DNA from 2 places in the Paraburkholderia sp. BR14312 genome. Region 1 is predicted to be linked to the other one. Evidence: predicted binding sites of a transcription regulator. Region 1 holds the regulator's gene; the other holds the start of a gene.

The links. The regulator FliA, encoded in region 1, starts transcription of late flagellar genes. The targets are predictions, from matches to a motif close to CTAAAGTTTNNNNNNNNNNNGCCGNTA.
Region 2: a site for FliA is predicted at 11,160-11,186, ahead of AB3X98_RS06810 (DUF4088 family protein). Genes of this name have one in related genera too.

The regions. Positions count from the first base shown of each region.
Region 1 is NZ_JBFPKI010000010.1:279,865-294,222, forward strand. It holds gene flhA (flagellar biosynthesis protein FlhA) at 1-1,463, shown strand, start outside; gene flhF (flagellar biosynthesis protein FlhF) at 1,760-3,859, shown strand; partial or broken gene AB3X98_RS27475 (MinD/ParA family protein) at 3,852-4,634, shown strand; gene AB3X98_RS27480 (RNA polymerase sigma factor FliA) at 4,990-5,721, shown strand; gene AB3X98_RS27485 (flagella synthesis protein FlgN) at 5,894-6,337, opposite strand; gene flgM (flagellar biosynthesis anti-sigma factor FlgM) at 6,388-6,732, opposite strand; gene flgA (flagellar basal body P-ring formation chaperone FlgA) at 6,914-8,215, opposite strand; gene AB3X98_RS27500 (flagellar basal body protein) at 8,462-8,977, shown strand; gene flgC (flagellar basal body rod protein FlgC) at 9,066-9,491, shown strand; gene AB3X98_RS27510 (flagellar hook assembly protein FlgD) at 9,693-10,340, shown strand; gene flgE (flagellar hook protein FlgE) at 10,367-11,605, shown strand; gene flgF (flagellar basal-body rod protein FlgF) at 11,633-12,391, shown strand; gene flgG (flagellar basal-body rod protein FlgG) at 12,455-13,243, shown strand; gene AB3X98_RS27530 (flagellar basal body L-ring protein FlgH) at 13,363-13,989, shown strand; gene AB3X98_RS27535 (flagellar basal body P-ring protein FlgI) at 13,983-14,358, shown strand, end outside.
Region 2 is NZ_JBFPKI010000002.1:207,065-221,422, forward strand. It holds gene glp (gephyrin-like molybdotransferase Glp) at 1-463, shown strand, start outside; gene AB3X98_RS06740 (hypothetical protein) at 531-806, shown strand; gene AB3X98_RS06745 (N-acetyltransferase family protein) at 806-1,303, shown strand; gene AB3X98_RS06750 (DNA recombination protein RmuC) at 1,384-2,922, opposite strand; gene AB3X98_RS06755 (D-glycerate dehydrogenase) at 2,919-3,908, opposite strand; gene AB3X98_RS06760 (sodium:proton antiporter) at 4,014-5,450, opposite strand; gene AB3X98_RS06765 (lactate utilization protein C) at 5,440-6,102, opposite strand; gene pncB (nicotinate phosphoribosyltransferase) at 6,189-7,400, opposite strand; gene fdxA (ferredoxin FdxA) at 7,727-8,050, shown strand; tRNA gene AB3X98_RS06780 (tRNA-Asn) at 8,190-8,265, shown strand; tRNA gene AB3X98_RS06785 (tRNA-Asn) at 8,345-8,420, shown strand; gene AB3X98_RS06790 (CreA family protein) at 8,529-9,020, shown strand; gene AB3X98_RS06795 (AraC family transcriptional regulator) at 9,049-9,951, shown strand; gene AB3X98_RS06800 (AzlC family ABC transporter permease) at 10,099-10,818, shown strand; gene AB3X98_RS06805 (AzlD domain-containing protein) at 10,815-11,138, shown strand; gene AB3X98_RS06810 (DUF4088 family protein) at 11,273-12,034, shown strand; gene AB3X98_RS06815 (ATP-dependent helicase) at 12,081-14,315, opposite strand.

The DNA of each region.
Region 1 (14,358 bases):
GCCTGCTGATCATGGTGATCAACATCGTGGGCGGGCTGATCGTGGGCGTCGTGCAGCACGGCATGCCGCTCGCCTCGGCGGGCGAGACCTACACGCTGCTGACCATCGGTGACGGCCTCGTCGCACAGATTCCGTCGCTCGTGATCTCGACGGCGGCCGGCGTGATCGTCTCGCGCGTGGCGACCAACGAAGACATCGGCACGCAGCTCACCGGCCAGCTCTTCACGAACCCGCGCGTGCTGATGATCACGGGCGCGATCATCGTCATGATGGGCTTGATTCCGGGCATGCCGCACTTTGCGTTTCTGCTGCTCGGCGGCGGTGCGATCCAGCTCGGCCGCACGCTGAAGAAGAACGCCGCAGCGAAGAAGGCGAGCGCCGTGATCGCCGACGCCGCGCCCGCCGCGCTTGCGCCCGTCGAAAACGCCGAGGCGACCTGGGACGACGTGGCGCTCATCGACACGCTCGGCCTCGAAGTGGGCTACCGCATCATTCCGCTCGTCGACAAGAACACCGACGGCGAGCTGCTCAAGCGCATCAAGAGCATCCGCAAGAAGTTCGCGCAGGAAATCGGCTTCTTGCCGCCCGTCATCCATATTCGCGACAACCTGGAGCTGCGCCCGAACGCCTACCGGATTGCATTGAAGGGCGTGGAAGTGGGCACGGGCGAGGCCTATCCGGGCCAGTGGCTCGCGATCAACCCGGGCCAGGTGAGCGCGGTGTTGCCCGGCACGCCGACCACGGATCCGGCGTTCGGCCTGCCCGCCGTCTGGATCGATTCGAACGTGCGCGAGCAGGCGCAGGTGTTCGGCTACACGGTGGTGGATTCGAGCACGGTGGTGGCGACGCACCTGAATCACCTCGTCGTCATGCACGCGGCCGAACTGCTCGGGCGCCGCGAAGTCCAGGCGCTGCTCGAGCGCGTGCAGAAGGACACGCCTTCGCTCGTGGACGACCTCGTGCCGAAGGTGCTGCCGGTCACGACGCTGCAGAAGGTGCTGCAGAACCTGCTGGAAGAAGGCGTGCCGATCCGCGACATGCGCACGATCATGGAATCGCTCGCGGAGCACACGCCGCGCATCACCGACGCCCACGATCTGACGGCGGCGGTGCGCATCGCGCTCGGCCGCGCGATCACGCAGCAATGGTTCCCCGGCAACGCCGACATGCAGGTGATGGGCCTCGACGCGAACCTCGAGCGCGTGCTGTCGCAGACGCTCACCTCCGGCCCGAACCCCGGCCTCGAACCGGGTCTCGCGCACACGCTGCTCACGCAGACCGAGCAGGCGATGGGGCGTCAGCAGGCGCTGGGTCTCGCGCCGGTGATGCTCGTGCAGCACGCGCTGCGGCCCATGCTGTCGCGCTTCCTGCGCCGCAGTTTGCCGCAGCTCAAGGTGCTGTCGTATGCCGAGGTGCCCGATACGCGCAACGTGAAGGTGGTGAACGTGATCGGGGCGCACTGATCGCGCTGCTGCATCTGGACGAGAAAAAGCCCGCTTCTTGCGGGCTTTTTCGTTAGCCGCGCCGCGTGCGAGCCTTTCTGCACGTAATTTTTGCCTGTGCGCACCCCCGCCACCGATTCCGCGAATTGCCCGCATTTCTCCGCCCTGATCCATCGATCATGGGGGGCTCACCTTCGAAATAATTCCAACATCGGAAAAGGCCTTGCACAGGACGCCAGGCCGGCAGCAATCCAGCGCCATTCCAGCAACAGACGACCGGCGGCGGCATTGGCCGCTCACCTCATCAGGGGCTTAGCTTGAACATTCGCAAATTCATCGGTGGCACCAGCCGCGACGCGTTACGGCTCGTACGCGAAGCGTTGGGTGCGGACGCCGTCGTTCTGTCGAACCGTACGCTCGACGACGGCAGCGTCGAAATCGTCGCGCTCGCGGACCGCGATCTCGCGGCGATCGCGCCGGCCGATGCTGCCGCCGCGCAAGGCCTGGGTGGCCTCGTGGCGCAAGGTGGTCAAGGCGCCCCGTTCGCGCAGCCCTCCGCCGCCATGACGCAGATGTCGCGCACGCCGCGCAGCGCGCCTGGCGCCGCTCCCGCGGCGCTCGCCGCCCCGGTGGGCGGTGCGAACCCCTACGCGAGCGGCATGCCGGACGTGTTCTCGTCGGTGTTCGGCGCGAGCCCGGAAGTGGGCGCCGAAAACGGCGGCGCGAGTGCCGACGCCGATGCCGATGGCGACCAGGCCGCCGACACCGCCGTCTCGCTCGGCAAGGAAGCGGCGGCCGCGTCGGCCGCCATTGCGCCGCTTTCGGCTTCGTCGCCTTCTTCGCGCGCCGCGGCAGGCCAGCAGGCCGCGCAATCGGCGATGCCGCCGACGCTGCAATCCGCGATGCAGGCCGCCCAATCGCAACAAGCTGTCCCGCATGCGCATTCGCCGCTGCAAATGGCGCTGCAGGCCGCGACCGACTCGCTCGCCTCGCCGGCCTTTGCACCATCGTTTGCGTCCACGGCGCCGGCCGCCAACGCCCAGGCCGCCGCACGTGAAGCCGCAGCGCGGCTCGAACAGGCCGCCGCCGCGCAGACGAGCGACGCGCCGCGCACGATGGCCGAATCGAACCCCTGGCTGATCGACCACGCCCGCCGTATCGCGAACCAGCAGAACGCGCCGCGCGTGCCGGGCATGACGCCTGCCACCGCCGCCGCGCGCGGCCTTGGCAGCGTCGCCGATCCGGTGCTGCCGCCCGACGTTGACGCCAGCACGCCCGACTGGGCGCTCGAGGCCGCTCATGTCGCCGCGCGCCGCGCCGCGCAGCGCCTCGGCCACGGTCCGGAAGCCGCGGGCCCCGCACCCGGCAGCCGCAATGCGCAGGGCACCGATGCGGCGCAAACCGTGAGCGAAGCGATCCGCGCGCGCATCGAGCAGGTCGTCAACGAAACCGTGATGAACGAGCTCGCCTCCATGCGCGGCATGATGGAAGAGCAGTTCGCGGGCCTCCTGTGGGGCGAGCGCCAGCGCCGCAGCCCGGTGCAGGGCGCGCTCACCAAGCAGCTGTTCGCCGCGGGCTTCTCGGCGCAACTGGTGAAGATGATGATCGACCGGCTGCCCGACGTGCAGACCGAAGAGGCCGGCATGGAGTGGCTCCAGTCGGTGCTCGAATCGAACCTGCCCGTGCTCGAAGACGAACAGGCGCTGATGGAGCGCGGCGGTGTGTTCGCGCTGATGGGCCCGACGGGCGTGGGCAAGACCACGACCACCGCGAAGCTCGCCGCGCGCTGCGTGATGCGCTTCGGCGCGAGCAAGGTGGCGCTGCTCACCACCGACAGCTACCGGATCGGCGGCCACGAGCAACTGCGCATCTTCGGCAAGATCCTCGGCGTTTCGGTGCACGCGGTGCGTGACGGCGCGGACCTCCAGCTCGCGCTCACCGAACTCAAGAACAAGCACATCGTGCTGATCGACACGATCGGCATGAGCCAGCGCGACCGCGCCGTGGCCGACCAGATCGCCATGCTGTGCGGCGCGGGCCGCCCGGTGCAGCGCCTTCTGCTGCTCTCGGCGACCAACCACGGCGACACGCTCAACGAAGTCGTGCAGGCCTACCAGAGCGGCCCGGACAACGCGCCGCTCACGGGCTGCATCCTCACCAAGCTCGACGAGGCGACCAACCTCGGCAGCGCGCTCGACACCGTGCTGCGCTACAAGCTGCCGGTGCATTACGTCTCGACGGGCCAGAAGGTCCCCGAGAACCTTTACGTGGCGACGCGCCGCTTCCTGATCCGCAGCGCTTTCTGCATTCCGCGAGAGAGTTCGCCGTTCGTGCCGCACGAAGACGATATCCCGGCGCTGCTGTCGGCACTCTCGACGCGTACGAATTCGCAGGCTCCCGAGGTCAGGTTTGGATAAGTTCGTAATCGATCAAGCTGAAGGGCTGCGGCGGCTTCTCGCGCGTGAAGGCTCGCGCGTGGTCGCAGTGACGGGCGGTGCAGGTTCGCCCGGACGCACGACCACGGTGGTCAATCTCGCGGCGGCGCTCACCGCGCAGGGCAAGGACGTGCTCGTGATCGACGAGTGTCTGGGACCCCGCTCGGTCTGTGCGCTGGTGGGCGGTGTGCGCGGCGCAGGCAACTTCGCCGCCGTCGTGCGCGGCGAGCGCACGCTCGACGAAGCCGTGGGGCGCCATGCGCTCGGCTTCGGCGTGCTGGCCGCCTCGCGCGACAATCGCGCGCAGTACACGTCCGCCCAGCTGCAGAAGGTCATTTCGGGCCCCGCGGACATCGTACTGATCGACGCGCAGCTCGACGCCGATGGCGCGCTTTCGCCGCTCGCCATGCATGCGCACGATGTGCTGATCGTGATGCGCATCGGTGCGCAGTCGATCACGGACGCCTACGCGTGCATGAAACGGCTGCACTTCGCGCATGCGATCGCGCAGTTTCGCGTGCTCGCGAATCATGTGGCGAACGCGAGCGACGCGCAGGCCGCGATCGAGAATCTCGCAGGGGTGGCGAGCCGCTACCTGAGCGTGTCGCTCGACAGCGCCGGAAGCGTCGCCGCCGATCAGCACATGGCGCAGGCGCTCAGGCTTGCGCGCTGCATCGTCGATGCGTTTCCGTCGACGGCCGCCGCGCGCGATTTCCGCCACGTGGCCGCCGAGCTGCCGCACTGGCCGATGCGACCCGCGGTCTCGGCGTGCTCGCCGGCCACGGCACGCGCCAATGCACTGTTCGGCGCGAAGGACGAAGAACATGAAGCGGCGGGCCACGCACCCGTCGACGATCCGGACGGCGCGCCGCAAGCCGGCGTCCAGCCCCACGCTACCCATGCAACAAACGCCGCACACAGCACGCTCGCCGCGAACGCCGATTCGTTCGTAGCGGCCGTGACGGGTGTGCATCCCGCACCCAACGCAACATCCGCGTCCGCTCCGGCCCATGTGGGCTGGCGGACCGATACGCCCGCGCAGCGGACGTCGCCGCAGCACGTCTGACGTGCGCACGACGACGCCAACAGGGAGATGAGAAGTGGAGAGCACGATGTATAACGCTCAAGGAAAAATTTCGCAGGCCGACGTGCTCGCGAAATACGCGCCGCTCGTCAGACGGCTCGGCTTGCAGCTCGTCGCCAAGATGCCGGCGAGCGTGGACCTCGACGACCTGATCCAGGCCGGCATGATCGGCCTGCTCGACGCGGCCAACCGCTACAAGGAAGATCAGGGCGCTCAGTTCGAGACCTACGCGAGCCAGCGCATTCGCGGCGCAATGCTCGACGAGCTGCGCAGCAACGACTGGCTGCCGCGCAGCCTGCGCCGCACCTCGCGCGAAGTGGAAAGCGCGGTGCACAAGGTGGAGCAGCGGCTCGGGCGCTCGGCGAGCGAGACGGAGATCGCCGAGCATCTGAGCATGCCGCTCGACGAGTATCAGAGCATGCTGCAGGAACTGCATGGCAGCCAGCTCATCTACTACGAAGACTTCGACCGCTCCGCCGAGGACGAACCGTTCCTCGACCGCTACTGCGTCGATCATTCGGACCCGCTTTCGGCGCTGCTCGACGACAGTCTGCGCGGCGCGCTCATCGAGGCGATCGACCGGCTGCCCGAGCGCGAGAAGCTGCTCATGTCGCTCTATTACGAGCGCGGCATGAACCTGCGCGAAATCGGCGCGGTGATGGAGGTGAGCGAGTCGCGCGTGTGCCAGCTGCACAGCCAGGCGGTGGCGCGCCTGCGCACGCGACTGCGCGAGATGTCTTGGGCCGGCCAGGAGAATTGAGGCGGTAGACGGCGCGCGCGGCGGCCAGCGCGAGCGGGACTGAAGTTGCAATGAAAGAGCCGGGGTGCGAGAGCGCCCCGGCTTTTTTGTTGGTGGACTGGACTCGCGCGAAACAAAAAAGCCGAAGCATCACTGCTTCGGCTTTTGTCTTTGGCGGACGATCTACGCGCGCTTACAGCCCGAACGCCGGCAACCGCCCATCGGGACCGTACAGCATCGAGCCGTTGCCCGTTTCGCCGCGCAGGATCGAGAGCGCGCGGCGGTTATGCTCCATGCGCGTGCGGATCATCATGCCAATGGTGAGATTCTTGCGGCGCGCGCGCTCGGTCGACCCCTTGAGCAGCGCCCACTGACTTGCCAGACGCGCGTCGCCGTCGCAGGCCATTTCGATGCCCTTGCGGCCGCCCGGCAGGCCGAGGCCGGCCAGTTGCGCGTCGCGCGCTTTTTCGAGGCCCGCGAGACGCTGCGTGAGCGTCGTCTTCTGCTCGACGATTTGCGGGAGCGCCTCCATGCCATCGGCCGACACGAGCGCCTTTTCTTCATAGGCGAGCAGCGACGCGAACGCCTCGACCGTGGCGTGTTCGTCGATCAGTGTGGCCAACAGGGCATCTTTCATTGCAAGGCACCAAAAAAAGCGAGGTTTGCGCGGCGCTCGCGCATCGGGCGTCAGTTGCCCGACGTCGGCTTCATGAGGTCGCGCGCGGTCTGGATCACGCCGTCGGCGATCTTGCCGGAGTCAATCTGCAACGTGCCGTTGCGGATCGCGTCCTTGATCGACTGCACGTGCGCCGTGTCGATGTCAGCGGAACCGCTCGCCGCGAGCGAGCGCATCGTCGACGAGAGCGACGACAGGCTCACGTTCGCGCCGCCTTGAGCGGCGGCGGTCGTGCCGCCTGCCGCGCCGGAGGTGGTAGCGGTGTCGGTGCTTACGCCGGTCGAATCGGCTTGCGAGCGCGCGAGGCCATCCTGCAGCGTGCGCGGATCATTGCGGGTGGAGGAGTCAACTTTCACGATGGGCGTTCCTGATCGATTTGACCTTGATAACGGCACAGGTCGGGCCGAACTTTAGCCGAAAAATCCCACCGTTACATGCTGTTACGTGTGCTGGCGCACAAAGCCGGAAACGGCCGGATCGGGCCGCCGGACGGGGCTGGGCGCCCCCTGTTCCGGCCCTTACCGGCGCTTACCGGCCCTAGATCTGCACCTGCACGGTACCCGCGTCCTTGACCACGCCCGAGATGATCTGGCCGCCGCTCGTGCGCACGCGCACCTGCTGGCCCGGCTCGGCGTTGTTGAGCGCGCTGCCCTCGGCGGAGATCGTGAAGTTGCTGCCCACGGCAATCACCTTGACCGTCTGGCCGATGACCACCGAGGCGGCGCTGCGCAGCATGTCGGTGCGCAGCGGCAGTCCCGCGGAAATCCGGGCGAGCGCGACGGCGCCGGTCGCCTGGTTGGGATCGGTGATGATGGTCTGCGGCAGGTTCGCGAGGTCGCCCGCGCGCGGCATGAAATCGGCGGCTGAAAGCGCCTCGCCCGCGCCGATCTGACGCGAGGCCACGTAGTAGGTCACGTCCACCGCAATGCGCGCGCTCACATAGAGCGTCCACGGCTTCGCGCCGATGCAGCGCACGCCCACGGTCGTGTGGCCATAGGTGCGCGCGCCCGGCGGCATGAACGGCTCGAGTGACGTGCAGGCTGCGAGGCCACGCGGAAACACCGGCGCGACCGTGATGCTCACGTGGCCCGGCAAGCCAGCCGACTGCTGCTGCAGGAAGGCGAGCGCGGCGGCGCGGATCGATTCGCCGTCCTGCTGGCCCGGCGGCGTGGCCTGCACGTTCGTGGCGACGGCGCTGGTATTGGGATTCGGCGGCGCGCCGGCGCTTGCGCTGGCAACCGGCTTCGCGAGCGTCGCCGCGCCGGCGTCCACGACCACCGGGGCGACGCGGTTCGCGGCGGTAGACAGGTTCACGCGCTGCAGCGTGCCCGCGTTGTTCGCGTTGGCCGCCGGCACGCGCATGGGCTGGGCGCTCGCGCCCGGCGCGGGAACCGTGACGATGCGCGGCGCGTCGCCTTGGGGTGCGCGCTCGCCGGGACCCGGTATCGTGATCATGCCGTTCGACTCGACGCCCGCGCGTGCATCCTCCGGCACGCCGCGCGAATTCAGATCGGCGTAGCTGGCCGCGCGCAACGGTGCGGCCTCATTGGCGGGAGCAACGCTGGCCACAGCCGCGGCGGGCTTCTTCACATTGCTCGCGAGCATCGCGTTCATCTGCGCGGCGTCGGCGCCCGAGCGGTCGCCGGGGCCCGCTATGAAGATCTGGCTGCCGGCGGCTTCAGGTTGCGCCGGAGTTTGTGCATGAGCGAGCGTGCCGCCAAAGAGCGCGCTGCCAAGGGCGCAGGCCAGCACGCATGTCCAGGACGCGCGCCACGACAGCGCGCGCGCACGCCGCTCCAGGCCGGCGTGCGGCCTACGGAAAGGGGCAGTCTGCGGCATTGTCGTTCTCCATCGATTGCATTGACACGCCTCGCATTCTAGGCGGCGCCCCCCGCGCGCTTGCGTCGAATAGAGGGGCGCTTTACCGGCTATTCGTCCGATTGGTTCTTGCCACCCCCGCCTAATATTCCACTCCATGCGCAAAGGCCTTCGGACCACGCGCCTAACGTTTGCGCCGGTTTCCCCGCCGCCTGGCGAGCCCGCCGCGCTCACGCCGAATCCTTTTCGTTTCACGGAGAACGCCCGATGCTGGACAAACTCGATGCCGAATTCGCCTTTGGGCGCGAAGCGCTCGATGTGCGCGCCACGCGCCAGGCATTGATCTCTTCGAACATCGCGAACGCCGACACGCCGGGCTACCAGGCGCGCGACGTGGACTTCGCGGCGTCGCTCGCCGGCGCTTTGCGCCAGCAGGGCGCCGGCGGCACGGTGGGCATGAAGGCCACCTCGGGCGGCAACGCCCAGCCGCTCGCCATGGCGCAGCCCGCGGGCGTGACGAGCGGCATGCAGATGGCGTCCACGGAGTCGGGCCACATGGCCGGCGACGCGAAGCTGATCCCGACGGGCGGCCCCGCCGACACCTACAAGAGCCAGCTCATGTACCGCACGCCGGTGCAGCCCGCGCTCGACGGCAACACGGTCGATCTCGACACCGAGCGCGTGCAGTTCGCCGACAACGCGCTGCACTTCGAGTCGGGCATGACGGTGGTCTCGCAGCAGATCAAGACGATGCTCTCCGCGATCACCTCGGGTTCGAGCTGATCGCCGCACGCAACCGGAAGACGCAGTAACGAAGCCATGAACGACCAACGCGCGCGTGACGCGCACCTGATGTGAGGTCTACGAAACCATGCCATCCCTGATGAACATCTTCAGCGTTGCGGGCTCCGCCATGACGGCGGAATCGCAGCGCCTGAACGTGACGGCGTCCAACCTCGCCAACGCCGACAGTACGACCGGCCCCGACGGCCAGCCGTACAAGGCGAAGCAGGTCGTGTTCGCAGTGAACCCGCTCGGCGGCGCGCGCACGGCCTCGGGCCAGCAGGTGGGCGGCGTGCGGGTGACCGGCGTGGTGGACGACCCGACGCCCATGAAAGAGACCTACGATCCCGACAATCCCTCCGCCAACGCGGACGGCTACGTGACGATGCCGAACGTCGATCCGGTGCAGGAGATGGTGAACATGATCTCGGCGTCACGCTCGTACCAGGCTAACGTCGAAACGCTGAACACGGCCAAGACGCTGATGCTCAAGACGCTCACGATCGGAACGTAAAGCGGCAACCTGAAGCACGGCAAGCCGCAGTCAGTACGGACACTGCAGTACATACAGAGACCAGCGGGCGCGAAATGAAGCAGCGCCTGCCACCACCACACGCCAAAGCACGAAGCGCAATCGAGGGAGAACGCGTTGAGTTCCAGCAACACAACCATCGGCGGCAGCACCGCCACCGTGTCGCAGCAACTGCTCGACACCATGAACGGCACGAGCTCGAGTTCGTCGTCGGCGTCGTCGAGCGGCACGAGCGCGAGCGACCTGCAGTCCACGTTCCTGCGGATGCTCGTCGCGCAGTTGCAGAACCAGGACCCGACCAATCCGATGGACAGCTCGCAGATGACCTCGCAGCTCGCCCAGATCAACACGGTGTCGGGCATCCAGCAGCTCAACACGTCGCTGTCGTCGCTCTCCACGCAGCTTTCGGCGGGCCAGAACGCGCAGGCCGCGCTGCTGATCGGCTCGACCGTGCTCGCCCCGGGCAGCAGCGCCGCCGTGTCGAGCGGCAGCGCGCCGCAACTCGGCGTGACGCTGCCTTCGGCGGTCTCGGACGTGAAGCTCACGATCACCAATTCGGCAGGCCAGGTCGTCAACACGCTCGACCTCGGCGCGCAGTCGGCCGGCACCGTGCCGGTCACCTGGAACGGCAAGGACAGCTCGGGCAATACGGTCGCCGACGGCACCTACACGATCAGCGCCAGCGCGACGACCAACGGCCAGTCAGCCACGGCAACCGCGCTCGTCGCGAGCCAGGTGCAAGGCGTGGTCCAGAAGTCGGACGGCACCCCGAGCCTCTCGCTCGCCAACGGCAAGACCGTCGCGCTTACGAGCGTCGGCGCCATTCTCTGAACACGATAAACGCGGAGTAGACAACCATGGGCTACCAGCAAGGATTGAGCGGCCTCGCCGCGTCGTCGAACGACCTCGACGTGATCGGCAACAACATCGCCAATGCGAACACCGTCGGCTTCAAGCAGAGCACGGCGCAGTTCGCCGACGTCTACGCGAACACCATCGCGACGTCGGTGGGCAACCAGATCGGCCTCGGCGCCTCGCTCCAGACCGTGCAGCAGGACTTCGCGCAAGGCACGATCAGCACGACGGGCCAGGCGCTGAACGTCGCCATCAACGGCAACGGCTTCTACCAGATGTCGCACAACGGCACGATCACGTATTCGCGTAACGGCGTGTTCCAGCTCGACAAGAACGGCTTTATCACCGACGCGTCGGGCAACGACCTGATGGGCTATGCCGCCAGTTCGACGGGCGTGATCAACACCGCGCAGACCGTGCCGCTGCAGGTGCCGACCACCAACATCGCGCCGGTTGCGACCAAGAACATCACGGCGCAGCTGAACCTGAACGCGCAGGCCACGACGCCTACCACGACGACCTTCAGCGAAACCGACTCGACGAGCTACACGTATTCGACGTCGGTCACGGCTTACGACACGCTCGGCGGCGCACAGACGGTCAACATGTATTTCGCGAAAGACGCGACGAGCGGCCAATGGGACGTGTATGCCGGTCAGCCGGGCTCGGTGACGAAGCTCGGCACCGCACAGTTCAGCTCGTCCGGCGCGCTCCAGAGCATCACGGCCAGCGCCCCGGCAACGACCAACGGCACCACGTCGTTCACCTTCAACATCAACCCGACGGACGGCTCCACGAAGCCCCAGTCGCTGACGCTCGACCTCGCGGGCACGACGCAGTACGGCTCGGCCAACGGCGTGAACAACCTCGCCCAGGACGGCTACGCGAGCGGCACGCTCTCGAACTTCTCGATCGCCGCGGACGGCACCATCACCGGCAACTACTCGAACGGCCAGACCATGTCGCTCGGCCAGATCGTGCTCGCCAACTTCAACAACCCCAACGGCCTTTTGAACCTGGGCGGCAACCAGTTCCAGCAAACGGCGGCCTCGGGCGTCGCACAGGTCTCCACGCCGGGCAGCACGAACCACGGCACGCTCACGGGCGGCGCGCTCGAAGCGTCGAACGTCGACCTGACGAACCAGCTCGTCGACCTGATTACGGCCCAGCGCAACTACCAGGCGAACGCGCAGACCATCAAGACGCAGCAGACCGTCGACCAGACGCTGCTGCAGATGTAACGCGGCTAACCACGTACCGGGCACATCATGGACCGACTGATCTATACCGCGATGACGGGCGCGAGCCAGGCGCTCGAGCAGCAGGCCGTCGTCGCGAACAACCTCGCGAACGTCTCGACCACGGGCTTTCGCGCGCAGCTCGCCAACTTTCGCGCCGTGCCGATGTCGTTCGGCGACGGCTCGACGGTGAACGACCAGACCACGCGCACCTACGTGCTCTCGGCAACGCCTGGCTCGGACATGACGCCCGGTGCGATCTCGCATACCGGCAACCCGCTCGACATCGCGATTCAGGGCCAGGGTTTCATGGCCGTGCAGACGGCCGACGGCAACGAGGCCTATACGCGTGCGGGCAATCTGCACGTCGATGAAAACGGCCAGCTCGTCACGGCCAACAACCTGCAGGTGATCGGCGGCGGCGGCCCGATCGCGGTGCCGCCGGGCTCGGCGATCACGATCGGCAAGGACGGCACGGTATCGGCCATCGCGCCGGGCAGCCCCGCCAACGCGATCGCCATGATCGACCAGATCAAGTTCGTCAACCCGCCGGCAGGCGCGATTACGCGCGGTGACGACGGCCTGTTCCACACGTCGGACGGCAACCCCGCCGACGCGGACCAGACCGTCCAGGTCGCAACCGAGTCGCTCGAGGGCAGCAACGTGAACCCGGTGGCGGCGATGGTCTCGATGATCACCAACGCGCGCCAGTTCCAGATGCAGACCAAGCTGCTCCAGAACGCGGACCAGAACGAGCAGAGCGCGAACCAGCTGCTCAACTTCAGCTAAGCCATTTCAAGTTAAATGAAGGCCGCCTCGCGCAGCGCGAGGCCGGACCGGGAGAAAGACACCGTGAACCGATCGCTCTACATCGCCGCCACCGGCATGAACGCCCAGCAGGCGCAGATGGACGTGATCTCGAACAACCTCGCGAACGTGAGCACCAATGGCTTCAAGGGCTCGCGCGCGGTGTTCGAGGACCTCATGTACCAGACGCTGCGCCAGCCGGGTGCGAACTCGACCCAGCAAACCGAACTGCCTTCGGGCAGCCAGGTGGGCACGGGCGTGCAGCAGGTGGCGACCGAGCGTCTCTATACGCAGGGCAACCTGCAGCAGACCGGCAACTCGAAGGACGTGGCGATCAACGGCGCCGGCTTCCTCCAGGTGCAGATGCCCGACGGCACGACGGCCTACACGCGCGACGGCTCGTTCCAGACCAACGCGCAAGGCCAGCTCGTGACGGCGAGCGGCTACCAGGTGATGCCGGCGATCACGGTGCCCGCCAACGCCACCTCGCTCACCATCGGCAGCGACGGCGTGGTCACGGTCACGACGCCGGGCTCGAGCAATAACACGACCATCGGCACGCTGCAGCTCGCCATGTTCATCAACCCGGCCGGGCTGCAGTCGAACGGGCAAAACCTGTTGTCGGAAACGGCATCGTCGGGCGCGCCCACGGTTTCCACGCCGGGCCAGAACGGTTCGGGCACGCTCAATCAGGGCTACGTGGAATCGTCGAACGTGAACGTCGTGCAGGAACTCGTGAACATGATCGAGACGCAGCGCGCCTACGAAATCAACAGCAAGGCGGTCACCACTTCTGACCAGATGCTGCAAACCCTCAGCCAGATGCAGGTCTGAGGTCTCCCTGGTTAATCAAGTCGGTGAAGAATATGTCGCAGTCCGTTCGAAACCATCCTCGCATCCGCGCGCGGCATCCGGGCACCCCCCGGGCGCTCGTGGCGGCTGTGGCGCTCGCGATGCTGGCGGGCTGCGCCTACCTACCCAACCGGCAGCCGATCACGCAGCAGCCCATGACGGCCGTGCCGCCCCCGCCGCCCGCGAACACCTCGCCGGGCGCGATCTACAACCCCGGCTACGCGGGACGGCCGCTCTTCGAGGACCAGCGTCCGCGCAATACCGGCGACATCCTCACGATCGTCATCTCCGAAAACATCAATGCGACCAAGTCGTCGGGCGCGGCCACCAAGCGCGGCACCAGCGCCAGCTTCTCGGGCACCGCGAACTTCCTGCCGGGCTTCTTCAACCGCGCGAACCTGAATACGACGGGCGCGAACCAGTTCGACGCCACGGGCGGCGCGAACGCTTCGAACACGTTCACGGGCGTCATTACCGTGACCGTGACGAACGTGCTGCCCAACGGCAATCTCGTCGTGTCCGGCGAGAAGCAGATGCTCATCAACCAGGGCAATGAATACGTGCGCTTTTCCGGCGTCGTCAATCCGAACACCGTTGCCGGAGACAACTCCGTGCTATCGACCGACGTCGCCGACGCGAAGATCGAATACTCCGCGAAAGGCGTGATCGACGAGGCCGAGACGATGGGCTGGCTGCAACGCTTTTTCCTGAACATCGCGCCATGGTGAAGATCCGCTTCCATCGTTCGCGCCGCTCGCGCATGAAGGACGTGCTCGCCGCGCTCGGCGTGGCATTCGGCTTCGTGGTGGCCTGCGGAGCGCTCGTCGCCTACGCGACGCCGGCGCGCGCCGAGCGAGTGAAAGACCTCGCGACCTTCCAGGGCGTGCGTGACAACCCGCTCATCGGCTACGGCCTCGTGGTGGGTCTCGACGGCACCGGCGACCAGACGACCCAGGCGCCGTTCACGACGCAGACGCTCGCGAACATGCTCGCGAACCTCGGCATCTCGATCAACAACACGTCGAGCTCGTCGGGTTCCTCGTCGACGCTCAACAACATGCAGCTGAAGAACGTCGCCGCCGTGATGGTGACGGCCG
Region 2 (14,358 bases), on a different contig from region 1:
CCAGTTGCAAACGCTCGGCGACGTCTCGTTCTGGGGCCTCGCCATGCGTCCCGGCCGCCCGCTTGCGTTCGGCCGCATCTGGTCGGGCGGACGCCCGGGCGCGGGCCGCGCGGCGCTCCTGTTCGGGCTGCCCGGCAACCCGGTCGCGACGATGGTCTCGTTCTACCAGATCGTGCGCCCCGCTCTCTTGGCGATGGCGGGCGCGCAAGCGCAGCCCGTCCCGCTCGTGCCGGCATTGAGCGATCAGCCGATCAAAAAGCGCGCAGGCCGCACCGAATTCCAGCGCGGCCTCGCGCGCCGCGACGCCAGCGGCCAGTGGCGCGTCGCGCCGACCGGCTCGCAAAGCTCGGGCGCGCTCAGCACGATGAGCGAGGCGAACTGCTTCATCGTGCTCGCCCATGAAGCCGGCGATCTCGATGCCGGCGACGCGGTCGACATCATGCTGTTCGATGGACTCGTCTAGCGCGGCGGCGCCCGAGAGGTCATCAAAACCAACCACACGTCCACACCTGCATAACGGACCGACTACTATGAAAAAACAGATCTCGTTCATCGCTGCGGGCCAGACCGCCAAGGCGCTCATCCTCGTGTACCTGACCTTCAGCGTGCCGATCGTGCTGCTTGGCGTGCTCGTGGCGTTCGTGCGCTATGGCGCGGTCGAACTCTCGACCATCTTCAGCGCGCTGCTGCTCAACGCGATCGTCGGCTTCATCCTGCTGTGGATCGCCTGCCACGCCTACAACTGGGTGGCCTCGCGCTTCGGCGGCATCGAGATCCATCTTTCCGACGTGCCCGAGGAAGCGTGATGGCCGCGACGATCCGCGCCGCCACGGCCGCCGACGTCGGCGCGATGCACGCGCTGATGTACGAGCTCGCGGAGTTCGAAAAGCTCACGCATCTGTTCACGGGCACGGCCGATGGCCTCGCCGACGCCCTGTTCGGCACGCGCCCGGCCGCTGAAGCGCTGGTGGCGGAAGACGCCGGCCGCATCGTCGGCTACGCGCTCTTCTTTCACAACTACTCGACGTTCCTGAGCCGCCGCGGCCTTTATCTCGAAGACCTCTACGTGCAGCCGTCGCAGCGCGGCACCGGCCTCGGCACCGCGATGCTGCGCGCGCTCGCGGCGATCGCCCTCGAACGCGGCTGCGCCCGCTTCGAGTGGACCGTGCTCGATTGGAACACGCCGGCCATCGGCTTCTATGAAAAGCTCGGCGCGACCGTGCTGCCCGACTGGCGCGTCGTGCGCATGACCGGCGATGCGCTCGAAAAGCTCGCCGCAGCTGGTGAAACGATGATCGGTTAAGCCAACGCACCGCACACGCTCGAATGCAAACGGGCCGCCTGAATCGGGCGGCCCGTTGTCTTTTGGCGCGCGGGTTGCGGTCACTCGTCGCCGAAGCCCGTTTCGCTTTCTGCGTCGCCGTTGCCGTTGCCATTACGGAGCGCGTCGCCGAGGAGATTCGCGGCGGCCTCGCCCGGCAGCGCCTCGACGTCGCGCAGCTTGCGGTTCATCGCACGCGTGCGCACCTCCGCCGCCTCGATGGAACGCGTGACCGTTTCGAGCTGCGTCTTGGTGCGCGCGAGCACGTCGCCGAACTTGCCGAACTCCGTCTTCACCGCGCCCAGCACCTGCCACACCTCGCTCGAGCGGCGCTCGATCGCGAGCGTGCGAAAGCCCATCTGCAGGCTGTTGAGAAGTGCCGTGAGCGTGGTCGGACCCGCCACGCTCACGCGGTAGTCGCGCTGCAGGACATCGGTCAAGCCCGGGCGGCGCAGGATTTCGGCGTAAAGGCCTTCGGTCGGCAGGAACAGCAGCGCGAAATCGGTCGTGTGCGGGGGCGCGACGTACTTCTCGGCGATGGTGCGCGCCTCCGCGCGGATGCGCAGTTCGAGCGCGCGCCCGGCCTCCTCGATCGCGAGCACGTCCGCGCGCTCCTGCGCATCGATGAGACGCTCGTAGTCCTCGCGCGGGAATTTGGCGTCGATCGGCAGCCAGACCGGCTCGCCTTGTTCCGCGCCGCCCGCGCCGCGTCCGGGCAGGCGAATCGCGAATTCCACGCGCTCCGTGCTCTTCGGCACCGTCGCGACGTTCTTCGCGTACTGGTCGGGCGTGAGCATCTGTTCGAGCAGCGCTTCGAGCTGCACTTCGCCCCAGGTGCCGCGCGTCTTCACATTGGTGAGCACCTTCTTCAGGTCGCCCACGCCCGCGGCCAGCGTCTGCATCTCGCCAAGCCCGCGATGCACCTGCTCCAGCCGATCGGAAACGAGCTTGAACGATTCGCCAAGGCGCTGTTCGAGCGTGGCGTGCAGCTTCTCGTCGACCGTGCGGCGCATTTCCTCGAGCTTCGCCGCGTTGTTCGCTTCGATGTCCTTGAGGCGCTGTTCGAGCGTCGCGCGCACTTCGGCGAAGCGGCGGTCGTTGACTTCGGTGAGTTGCCCGAGCTGCTGCGTGAGCAGCGCGCCGAAGTGGCGCAGCGCGGCGCCCTGCTCGTCACGCGCCTGCTGGGCTTGCTGATGCAGACTCTGGCGCACGGCATCGAGCTGCTGCGTATTGGCGGCGGTGAGTTTGGCGAGCTGCTGGGCGAAACCGTCGATCTGGCTGTTCTGCACGGTCGCGATGCTGCCGAGCTGCGCCGCCAGCGCCTGCTGCACCTGCGCGAAGCCGCCGCCGAACTCGCTGCGCGAGCTCTGCGCCGTGCGCGCGATCTCATTGCGCAGCTCGCGCTCGATGCGCTCGGCCGCGCGCGCCTGCGTGTCGGTCGACGCGGCGAGGCGGTCGCTCAGTTGATCGAGTGCGTCGAGCGTGACCTCGGCGTCGCCATCGCCATGGCCTTGACGCGCGCGCAGCAACGCCACGAGCGTCACGACGAATGCGATCGCCAGCGCGACGATCGCCAGCGACATGACTGCGAGCGGACTCATTTACGGGCTTGCCCCAGCACAGCGGGGTTGATCGGATTGGGCGGCTGGCCGGCGCGCGGTCCCTCGCCGAGCGCCGCGATGAGGTTGTCGGCGGCGAGGTTCGCCATCGCGCGGCGCGTGGCTTCGCTCGCACTCGCGATGTGCGGCGTGAGCACGACGTTCTCCACTTCGAGCAACGCCGGATGCACGCGCGGCTCGCCCTCGAACACGTCGAGGCCCGCCGCCGCGATCTGGCGCGTGCGCAGCGCGTGTGCGAGCGCCGCGTCGTCGACGATGCCGCCGCGCGCGATGTTGGTGAGCGTCGCCGTGGGTTTCATCAGCGCGAGTTCGGCTGCGCCGATCGTGTGATGGTTTTGCGCCGTATAGGGCAGCACGAGCACGACGTGGTCGGCCTGCCTGAGCAGGTCTTCCTTCGACAGATATTCGGCATTCAGCTCGCGCTCGATCTCAGCCGCGACGCGCGAACGGTTGTGATACACCACGCGCATGTCGAAGCCGCGCGCACGACGCGCGAGCGCCTGGCCGATACGGCCCATGCCGATCACGCCGAGCGTGGCGCCGAAAATGTCCGAACCGAGGAACGCGTCGAACGACCACTTGTCCCACTTGCCCGCGCGCAGGAAGTGCTCCGATTCCGTCACGCGGCGCGCGGCCGCCATCATCAGCGCCCAGCCGAAGTCGGCCGTGGTTTCGTTGAGCACGTCCGGCGTGTTGGTGCCGAGCACGTTGGCCGCGTTGAAGGCGGCCATGTCGAAGTTGTTGTAGCCCACGGCCATGTTCGACACCACGCGCAGGCGCGGCGCCGCGGCGAGCGTTGCGGCGCCGATCGGGTCGCCCGCGGTGAGCGCGCCGTCCTTGTCGGCGAGACGCTGGTGCAGCGCCTCGGGCGAAAGCGCCTCGCCGTTGTTCCAGTCCACGTCGAAATACTGCTTGAGCCGATCGATCACGTCGGGAAAGATCGGGCGCGCCACGAGAATCTTTTGCATCGTTGCTCTCCACACTTCAGTCGATGTCCGTCATTGTTGCGCGTGACGGGGCGCTCAGGGAAGTCTCGCGCGCTTTTCGCAGTCCGGCTCGCAAACGCCTTGCCGCTAGACGAAAAAGAGCCAGGTGGCCGCGAGAAACACCGGCGCGAGCAGCACGCCCGACCAGCCAAGATAGCCGAAGAAGCCCGGCATGCGCACGCCGCGCGACTGCGCAATCGCCTTCACCATGAAGTTCGGCGCGTTGCCGATATAGGTGAGCGCGCCCATCCACACTGCGCCTGCCGAGATCGCGGCGAGCGTTTTCGCGCCGCCGGACATGAGCGCGTTGGCGTCGCCGCCCGCGAGATTGAAGAACACGAGGTAGGTGGGCGCGTTGTCGAGAAACGACGAGAGGAGCCCCGTCGCCCAGAAGTACATCGCTTCGTTGGGGCGGCCTGGCGCGTCGCTCACAAACCGGATCAGCGCCGCGAACGCGCCCGCCTCGCCCGCGCGCAACATCGCGATGACCGGCGTGATCGTCACGAAAATGCCCGCGAAGAGTTTGGCCACCTCGACGATCGGCGCCCATTCGAAACCGTTGTCGGCGCGCGCTGCTTTCGACGTGAACACGAGCGAAATGAGTGCGAGCGCAACGAGTCCCGCATCGCGCACGAGATTCTGCAACTGCAGGTGCGCGCCCGCGACCTCGAAAACGATACCGGGACGCCACACGCCGCTCATCAGCACGAGCACGACGAGTAGCGCGAGCAACACGAAATTCGCCTTGCCGCCGATGGAGAGCGCGTCTGTGTCCGGCGTCGCGTCGAGCGCAGCGGCGTGCACTTCCCCGGCGCGGCGAAAGTACCAGCTATCGAGCGCGTAGAACACCACAAGCAGCACGCCGCACACGAACAGCATCGGCAGCGCGAGATGCTGCGCAGTCCAGAAGAATCCCACGCCGTTGAGAAAACCGAGGAACAGCGGCGGATCGCCGAGCGGCGTGAGCAGGCCGCCCGCATTCGCGACGAGAAAGATGAAGAACACGACCACGTGCACGTTGTGCCGGCGGTTGTCGTTCGCGCGCAGGAGCGGGCGGATCAGCAGCATCGCCGCGCCGGTCGTGCCCATCACGCTCGCGAGCACGGTGCCGAGCGCGAGGATCTCCGTGTTCATGCGCGGCGAGCCGCGCAGATTCCCGTACACGCAGATGCCGCCCGCGATCGTATAGAGCGCGCCGAGCAACACGATGAAGGGCAGATATTCGTCGACGACGGCGTGCACGAACAGCGGATACGTCACGCCGACACCATGCGTGGCCGCGAACGGCAGCAGGAACGCGAGCGCCCAGGCCGCCGAAACCTTGCCGAAGTGGTGATGCCAGAACGTGGCCGCGAACATCGGGAAGAACGCGATCGACAGCAGCATGCCGGCGAACGGCAGCGCCCACGCGGCGCCGAGCGATGCGCCGTCGAAGGCCGCCGCGTGTGCGCTCGTGCTGTAGAGCGTCAGCGCCGCGCAGAGCGTCCCCGCGCAAGCGCTTGCCGTGTTGCGCTTACGCGCCATGCACGACGATCACATGCACGCGATACGGCCCGTGTGCCCCAAGAATGATGGTCTGCTCGATGTCGCCGGTGCGCGAAGGCCCCGAAACGAAGTTGACCGCGCGCGGCAGCTCACCGCGTTCGGCGCGCATGAGCGCGAAGGCGTCCTCGTGGCCCGCGACGATGCGCGAAGCGGGCACGACGGCGATGTGCGTTTCGGGCAGCAGCGCGCCCGAGGCCCACGTCTGGGGGCTGGAGAGCAGGACCAGCGTGCCGGTTTCAGCGGTGGCGCAAAAGCAGCCCGTGAGGCCGACGAGATCGCGATCTTCGGGCTTGCGCAATTGCACGGCGAGACCGGCGCCGGCCCAGTCGAGCGTGTCGAGCGTCTGCCACGCGACGGCCTGCATCGGCAGGCTGCGCTCAGCGAGATAGCGTTGCGCGGCGGCGGGCACATCGGCGAGTTGCTGGATTTCGTCGACGGTGCTCGACATCTTGCGCGCCTCGCCGACGAAGCGCGCAACGAGATCGCCTTCCAGCGGCGGGCGCGGACCCTCGGGATGTAGCGCGAGGTAGTCGGCCACGGCTTCCCGCTCATCCGCCGCGGGCGTGGCCTCGCGTCCCTGCGCCGCGCGAATGCGCGCGAGTATGCTGCGGCGGGCGGCCGTCGTGTCCATGAACGTCCTCGTCAGATGAAGAAAGGCGACGCGCCGATTATACCGGGGCGTCGCCTGCGATCTGCGGGTCAAGCGTGCGGCGTTTTTCACACGCCTGGTTGCCCCCCGCACTCTTCCTCTACGGGCTGCTCGATGCCGAACACCTGGCGCAGATAGGCGAGATATGCCTTGTCGTCGCACATGTTCTTGCCCGGCGAATCGGAAAGCTTGGCGACGGGCTGGCCGTTGCAGCGGACCATCTTGATGACGATCTGCAGCGGCTGGTAACCCAGGTCGTTGGTGAGGTTCGTGCCCACGCCGAACGCGAGGCGGCAGCGGTCGCCGAAACGCTCGTACAGGCGCAGCACCTTCGGAATGTCGAGCGCGTCCGAGAAGATCATCGTCTTCGTGCGCGGATCGCAGCGATTGTCCTCGTAGTGCTTGAGCAGGCGCTCGCCCCACTCGAACGGATCCCCCGAGTCGTGCCGCGCGCCGTCGAAGAGCTTGCAGAAGTACATGTCGAAGTCGCGCAGGAACGCCTGCATGCCGTAGACGTCCGAGAGCGCAATGCCCAGGTCGCCGCGGTATTCCTTCGCCCACATCTCGAAGCCGAAGATCTGCGAGTCGCGCAGACGCGGCCCGAGCGCCTGGCACGCCTGCAGGTACTCATGCGCCATCGTGCCGAGCGGCGTGAGGTTGTGCTTCATCGCGTAGTAGACGTTGCTCGTGCCCGTGAACTGCTCGCCGAGATCGGCCTTGAGCGTGAGGATCACCTCCTCGTGCCAGCGCTTCGAGAAGCGGCGGCGCGTACCGTAGTCGGCGATCTTGCAGTCGGCGAATTCGGGCTTCGCGCCAAGTAGCTCGATCTTGTGGCGCAGGCGCTCGCGCCCCTCCTCGTACTGCGGATGATGCTGCGTGTTGCGGAAGTACACCTCGTTGACGATGGCGAGCACCGGGATCTCGAAGAGGATCGTGTGCAGCCACGGCCCCTGGATCGCGATGTCGATCTCGCCATTGGCCTTGGGCGACGGCGTGACCGAGATGTACTTTTCGTTGAGGTGAAAGAGCGCGAGAAAGTCGATGAAGTCGCTCTTGATGAAGCGCATCTTGCGCAGGTAGTCGAGCTCGGTCTCGGCGAAGCGTAGCCTGCACAGCTTCTGGATCTCGCTGCGGATCTCGTCGACGTAAGGCACGAGATCGACGTTCGGCGTGCGGCAGCGGAAGCGGTATTCCACATTGGCCGCGGGGAAATGATGCAGCACCACCTGCATCATGGTGAATTTGTAGAGATCGGTATCGAGCAGCGAAGTAATGATCATGATGGGCCGGCCGGACTGCAATCGGATAGCGCCCGCGAAGCGGGAACCGGACATGCTGCCGGGCAGATGTCCCGCAGCGGTTCCGGGCGGCAGACGCCAGCGGTGCGTCCATGTTACCCGAATGCCCGCGCGCGCCGCGTGCCCGCCGGCACGGCCCCTCGCGCGCAAGGGATAAAACGCTGCGGATCGCCCGGCCTTATAAACTAATCACGAAACGATCTAAGGACGGTCGCGGGCCTGTGGTTGGGGTAATTCCTCATCAGTTACAATAGCGCTTTTGGCGAACCGCCATCCCCCGATACAAAAAGCTTGCAGGAGCTGCCTGAATGACTCACGTTGTGACCGAGAGCTGCATCAAGTGCCGCTATACCGACTGCGTCGATGTGTGCCCGGTGGACTGCTTTCGCGAAGGTCCCAACTTCCTCGCGATCGACCCGGACGAGTGCATCGACTGCGCCGTGTGCGTTGCCGAGTGCCCGGTGAACGCCATCTACGCCGAGGAAGACGTGCCTAGCGACCAGCAATCGTTCATCGAGCTGAACGCCGACCTCGCGAAGGGCTGGCCGAGCATCACGAAGACCAAGGCCCCGCTGCCGGAAGCCGACGAATTCAAGGACGTGAAGGACAAGCTCGCGCTGCTCGCACGCTGATCGCTTGTTCGGGGTATCTCCCCGCCGCTGTCGCTTACACGGACAGTCCCTCGCGCAGCGGATTGCCCTAAACAGATCGCGACAGGGTATTGACAGGCCCAGCCAGACCCCATAGAATCTCGTTCTCTGCTTTTGTTGATCCCCGATAGCTCAGTCGGTAGAGCGCCGGACTGTTAATCCGTAGGTCCCTGGTTCGAGCCCAGGTCGGGGAGCCAAGATTCGCAAAAGCCCGTTGGCGTTCACAACGCAAAACGGGCTTTTTTATGACGTAAAGTGTTGTCGCTGTACTGCTGGTCCCCGATAGCTCAGTCGGTAGAGCGCCGGACTGTTAATCCGTAGGTCCCTGGTTCGAGCCCAGGTCGGGGAGCCAAAATATCGAGGGGTTGCGTGGTTGCACGCAACCCCTTTTTCTTTTGCTGCGCGCGTGGCGCGCGCTACCCTCCCCGATAATGTCGCTTCGTCATCTTCGGGAATCCGCATGAAATCCACCCGCCTCTGCGCTTGCCTCGCGCGCCCGCTGCTCGCCTGCGCGAGCCTCGTCGCCTGCGCCGCCGCCCACGCCGAACAGATCGGCAGTGTGAACACCAACTTCCGCGTGACCGGCTCGGACAAAGTCGTCGTCGAGGCCTACGACGATCCGCAGGTGCCAGGCGTGACCTGCTACGTCTCCCGCGCACGCACGGGCGGCGTGAAGGGCACGCTCGGCATTGCGGAAGATCCGACCGAGGCATCGATCGCGTGCCGGCAGGTCGGGCCGATCTCCTTCGCAGGTCCGCTCAAACAGCAAGACGACGTCTTCAACGAGCGCATGTCGTTCCTCTTCAAGACGCTGCACGTCGTGCGCGTGGTCGACGCGAAGCGCAACGCGCTCGTGTATCTGACCTACAGCGACCGCGTGGTGAGCGGCAGCGCCAAGAACAGCGTCACGGCCGTGCCGGTGCCCACGGGCACGACGATTCCGCTGCGCTAAACTGGGGATCCGTGCAGGATCCTTCACCATGACCGGTTCCCGTTTTCGAGATTCCGCCCGCTACTGGCGCACGCCGCTTCTGCCCGGCGCGGATCTCGTCACGGCCGAATACAACCAACATACGTTCGCGCCGCACTGGCACGAGGCCTACACGATCCCCGTGATCGAGGGCGGCGCGGAATGCTTTCGCTATCGCGGCACGCAGCATGTCGCCGCAACGGGCAGCGTGCCGGTGATCAATCCGGGGGAGCTGCATACGGGTTCACGCGCCGTCGAAGAAGGCTGGAGCTATCGGGTGATGTATGTGCCGATCGACTTCCTGCACGAGCTCGCCGGCGAAATCGCCGGGCGCACGCAGCCGCTGCCGTGGTTCGACGCCGAGGTGATCCACGATCTCGATCTCGCGCACCGGCTCTCGCGCGCCCACCGGCTGCTGGAAGCCGACGCGGACTGGCGGCGCGGCGCAGCCGTGCCCGAACCCGGCGCGAGCGCCAGTCCGGCATCGCCTTCGGCGCCTTGTGCCGATCTGCTCGCCGTGGAAGGCTCGCTGCTCGACGCACTCTCGACGCTGCTCACGCGCTACGGCCGCACGCGCGAGGCGGCGCTCAAACACGGCCCGAACGATCCCCGCGTGGAAACGATGAAGGCGCTCCTTGCCGCCGATCTCGCCACGCCGCTGCGCGTGGCCGATCTCGCCCAGGCGGTCGGCCTCTCGCCGTTTCACGCCACGCGGCTCTTCACGCAGGCAACCGGGCTGCCGCCGCACGCCTGGCGCACCCAGTTGCGCCTGCAGCGCGCCCTCGCCCCGCTGCGCGAAGGCGCTACGGTTGCCGAGGTCGCCGCCGCGAGCGGTTTCACCGACCAGAGCCATTTCACGCGACACTTTCGGCGCATGTTCGGCGTGCCGCCGGGGCGCTGGCAGTCGTCCTGAACGCGCCAACCCGCATCCGGCCGCAAGAACGTACAAGCCACGCGTAAGGCGGCCCGCTATGCTGTCCCCTTGTATCAGGAGGACAGTTTGACCACGCATCCCAACCGCCTTGCCGAATTCATCGCCGGCGCGCGCGACACGATCCCCATGATGATCGGCGCCGCACCCTTCGGCGTGATCTTCGGCACGCTCGTCACCTCGGGCCCGCTTTCGCTCTGGCACGGCCAGTTCATGTCGCTCGCCGTGTTCGCCGGCTCCGCGCAGTTCATCGCGCTCGGGCTGATCGCTTCGCACGCGAGCTTCGCGGTGATTTGGGCCACCACGTTCATCGTGAACCTGCGCCACGTGCTCTATAGCGCGACGCTCGCGCCCTATATCTCGCACCTGCCGCTACGCTGGCGGCTCGTGCTCGGCAGCCTGCTCACCGATGAGGTCTTCGCCGTCGCGTGGGCGCATTTGCGCCGCCATCCGCCCGGCGACGACGTCTCGCCGTGGCATTTCCTCGGCTCGGGCCTCTCGATGTACCTGAACTGGCAACTCTGGACCGCGGCCGGCCTGCTGTTTGGCGCGGCGTTCCCGGGTCTGCAGTCGCTCGGCCTCGACTTCGCGATGGTCGCGACCTTCATCGCCATCGTCGTGCCACAGCTGGTTGCCTTGCGTTACCTCGCCGCCGCCGCGACGGCGGGCGCGCTCGCCTTTTTCTGGCAGGGCTGGCCGTACAAGCTCGGGCTGCTCGGCGCCGTGCTCGCGGGCGTGGTCGTGGGTGTCGTGCTCTCACGGCCAGGTTCGTCGCGCGGCGCCCGCGCCGGCAGCGAGTCCTCCCGCAAGTCCCCCAACGTCCAACGCACCGCAGGAGCCGGGCAATGAACTACGTCGTCCTGATTCTCGGCATGGCCCTGATCACCCTGGTCATTCGCACTGCGGTGTTCGTGCTCGGCGACCGGCTGGTATTCCCGCCGCTCGTGCGCACCGCGCTCGGCTTCGTGCCCGTCACCGTGCTCACGGCGATCATCGTGCCGATGGCGGTCTCGCCCCACGGTCAGGGCGCCGAGCTGACCTGGCGCAACCCGCAACTCGTCGGCGCGCTCGCGGCGATCGTCGTCAGCGCGCTCACGAAGCGCCCGCTCCTCACCATCGCGATCGGGCTCGGCGTGTTCTTCCTCTGGCAAGGCGTTGTCCTGCGCTAGAGGCAAGCGTCGCCCCTTACGCTCAAGTTTCACCCCGGAGCGCCGTTAAACCCGTCAGGGCCTGCTCTGGCAGGCCACTGCTCGAACGGCGAGAGCACGCAAGAAGCGACAAGGATTACACCGGGGCAACCACAATGGGGCATATCACCCTTAACCTGAAGGACGAAACGCTTGCGTCGCTGCGCAAGGATTTCGACGCGTTCCTGCGCGTCTCGCTCAAACTCGACCCGCAATTCGCCACGCCGGAATTCGAGGACTACCTGCGCGCGAAGCTGCTCGACAACATGACGCCGCTCACGGAGCACGCCGTCCAGCGGCTCCTGCAAGGCGGCCAGTACGCGTGGGCCAAGCGCACGCTCGACAAGGAATTCCCCGAGGTCGTCTCGATCCTGATGCGTCAGGCAGGCGAATTCGGTTTCGGCTTCGCGTCGCGGCCCGAGTGGACGCCCGACGAACTCTCGAAGCAGTGCCGCGACTGGGCGGCGGCCATCGTGAGCGAAGCACAGGGCGACGACACGCTGGTCGACCCGCTGGCGGCGCAGATCAAGTCGGGCGTGCAGGACATCCAGGCCCTCGAAGAGTCGATGCAGACGCCCGCGTGGCGCCTCACCGAGTCGTTGCGTCAGCGTGTGTACGAAGCGAAGATCGGCTGTGAACAGGCGAGCGGCAGTGCGGCGCGCGAGCGTCTGGGCGAGCTGCGCGGGCTGCTGAGGCTCGGCGTGACGCATGGCGTGTTCCAGAAGCAGGAAGCGCAACAGATCATGGAGTATCTGCGCCTGCTCAAGCCCGAGATTTTCGTCGAGGAGCCCGACGATGTGTTCACGCGCCTCGCCGCGTGGATGCGCAACTTCTTCATGCCGCCGCAGCGCAGCACGGCACGCGAGCAGCGGCGCTAAGCGCTGGCGCGCGCGCCTGAAAACGGCGCGCGCCCCGCTTTCCCCCTCAATCCCACATCTTCCTGAGCTTCGCGGCGATCTCGACCTTCGCCTGCGCGGCGGCGGCGAGTCCGGCCGCGCTCGGCGCGCTCGCCACGGGCGCGGGCGGCCACGCGCGGGATTCGAACAGCGGCAGCATGGGCGTCGCGATGAAGCGCGTGCGCGAGGCCCACACGTGCCGGTCGCCCGACGCCACCTGGTTGTGCACATAAAAGCGCTGCGGCACGACGATGTGCAGATCCTCCTTCGCGCGCGTCATCGCCACATAGAGCAGCCGCCGCTCCTCCTCCAGTTCCTCGTCGCTGCCCGCGCCGAGATCGGACGGAATGCAGCCGTCCACGCCGTTGAGCACGAACACGTTGCGCCACTCCTGACCTTTCGCCGAATGGATCGTCGAAAGGATCAGGTAGTCTTCGTCGAGCAGCGGATCGGCCGATTCGGCGCTCGTCGCGTCGGGCGGATCGAGCGTGAGTTCGGTGAGAAAGCGCTCGCGCGAGGCGTAGGTGCTCGCAATGCTCTCCATCTGCAGCAAGTCGGCGAGACGCACCTGGGCGTCTTCGTGATTGCGCTCGAGATGCGGCTCGTACCAGCGCCGCACGCGCTCGAATTCGGCCGGCCACGGCGTCGAGCGCATCGAGAGGCCGTCGATGAGCGACGCAAACGCCGGCCAGTCCTCGGCCGCGCGCGGCGGCGGCGCGAAAGCCGCGAGCGCCTCGGCGGCGCGATACGCGCCCGTGCACGCTGACACCTGGTCGAGCAGGCGCGCGGCGTTGGCGGGCCCGACGCCCGGCAGCAACTGCGTCACGCGAAACCCCGCCACACGGTCGAGCGGATTCTCGGCCCAGCGCAGCACCGCCAGCACGTCTTTCACGTGCGCGGCGTCGAGAAAACGCAGTCCGCCGAACTTCACGAACGGGATATTGCGTCGCGCCAGTTCGATTTCGAGCGTCGCGCTGTGGTGCGCCGCGCGAAACAGCACGGCCTGCTGTTTGAGTTTCATGCCCGCTTCACGCGCCTCGAGAATCTGCTCGACGACATAGCGCGCCTGGGTGGCCTCGTCGGCCACGGTGACGAGGCGCGGGCGCTGCTGCGAGGGGCGTTCGGTCCACAGGTTCTTGGTGAAGCGCTCGGCGGCGGCGTCGATCACGGCGTTCGAGGCGGCGAGGATCGGCGCCGTCGAACGGTAATTGCGTTCGAGCGTCACCTGACGCGCGGGCGGGTCGAACTGCGCCGGGAAGTCGAGAATGTTGCGCACGGTCGCGCCGCGAAACGAATAGATCGCCTGGGCGTCGTCGCCGACCACGGTGAGGCCGCGGCCATCGGGCTTGAGCGCGAGCAGGATCGAGGCCTGCAGGCGGTTGGTGTCCTGGTATTCGTCGACGAGGATGTGATCGAAGCGGCCCGCGAGATCGGCGGCGATGGCCGGCTCCGCGGCCATGTGGGCCCAGTAGAGCAGCAGGTCGTCGTAGTCGAGCACGTTCTGCTTCTGCTTGGCGTCCACGTACGAGGCGAACAGCGCACGTAGCTGCGGCTCCCACTCGAGGCACCACGAGAACGAACGGTTGAGCACATTGGCGAGCGAATCGCCCGTATTGACCGCGCGCGAATAGATCGCGAGGCAAGTCGATTTCGAGGGGAAGCGCTTTTCTTTGGCCGAGAAACCCAGCTCGTGGCGCACCAGATTCATAAGATCCGCGGAATCCTCGCGGTCGTTGATCGTGAACGCCGGCGACAGGCCGATGTGATCCGCGTACTCGCGCAACAACCGCGCGCCCACGCCGTGAAAGGTGCCCGCCCAACTGAGCCCTTGCGCGAGCACGGCGGCCGCGCCTGGGGCGCTGGCAGCGATACGCGCCACGCGCCGCGTCATTTCCAGCGCGGCGCGCCGCGAGAACGTGAGCAGCAGGATGCGGTGCGGGTCGGCGCCACCCGCGATCAGATGCGCGACGCGGTGCGCGAGCGTATTCGTCTTGCCCGACCCGGCGCCCGCGATCACGAGCAGCGGGCCCGGCAGCGCGGAACCGGGCGCGTAGCCCGCTTCGCCGCCGTGTTCGACGGCCTCGCGCTGCGCATCGTTGAGTTTCGCGAGCCACGCGCCAACGGCATTGGCTGCTTCGGCGCGCGCCTGGCTGGCATCGGAGACGGAGGAATCGGCAACGGAAACGGTGGACACGGCGGGCGCTGGGACGATGAACGTGGCGAATCGGGAAGGAGCGACGCATACTGTATATCCATACACCATGCGTCCGCAAGCGCCTGATTCCACGGCGATCTGGCGGGATTTA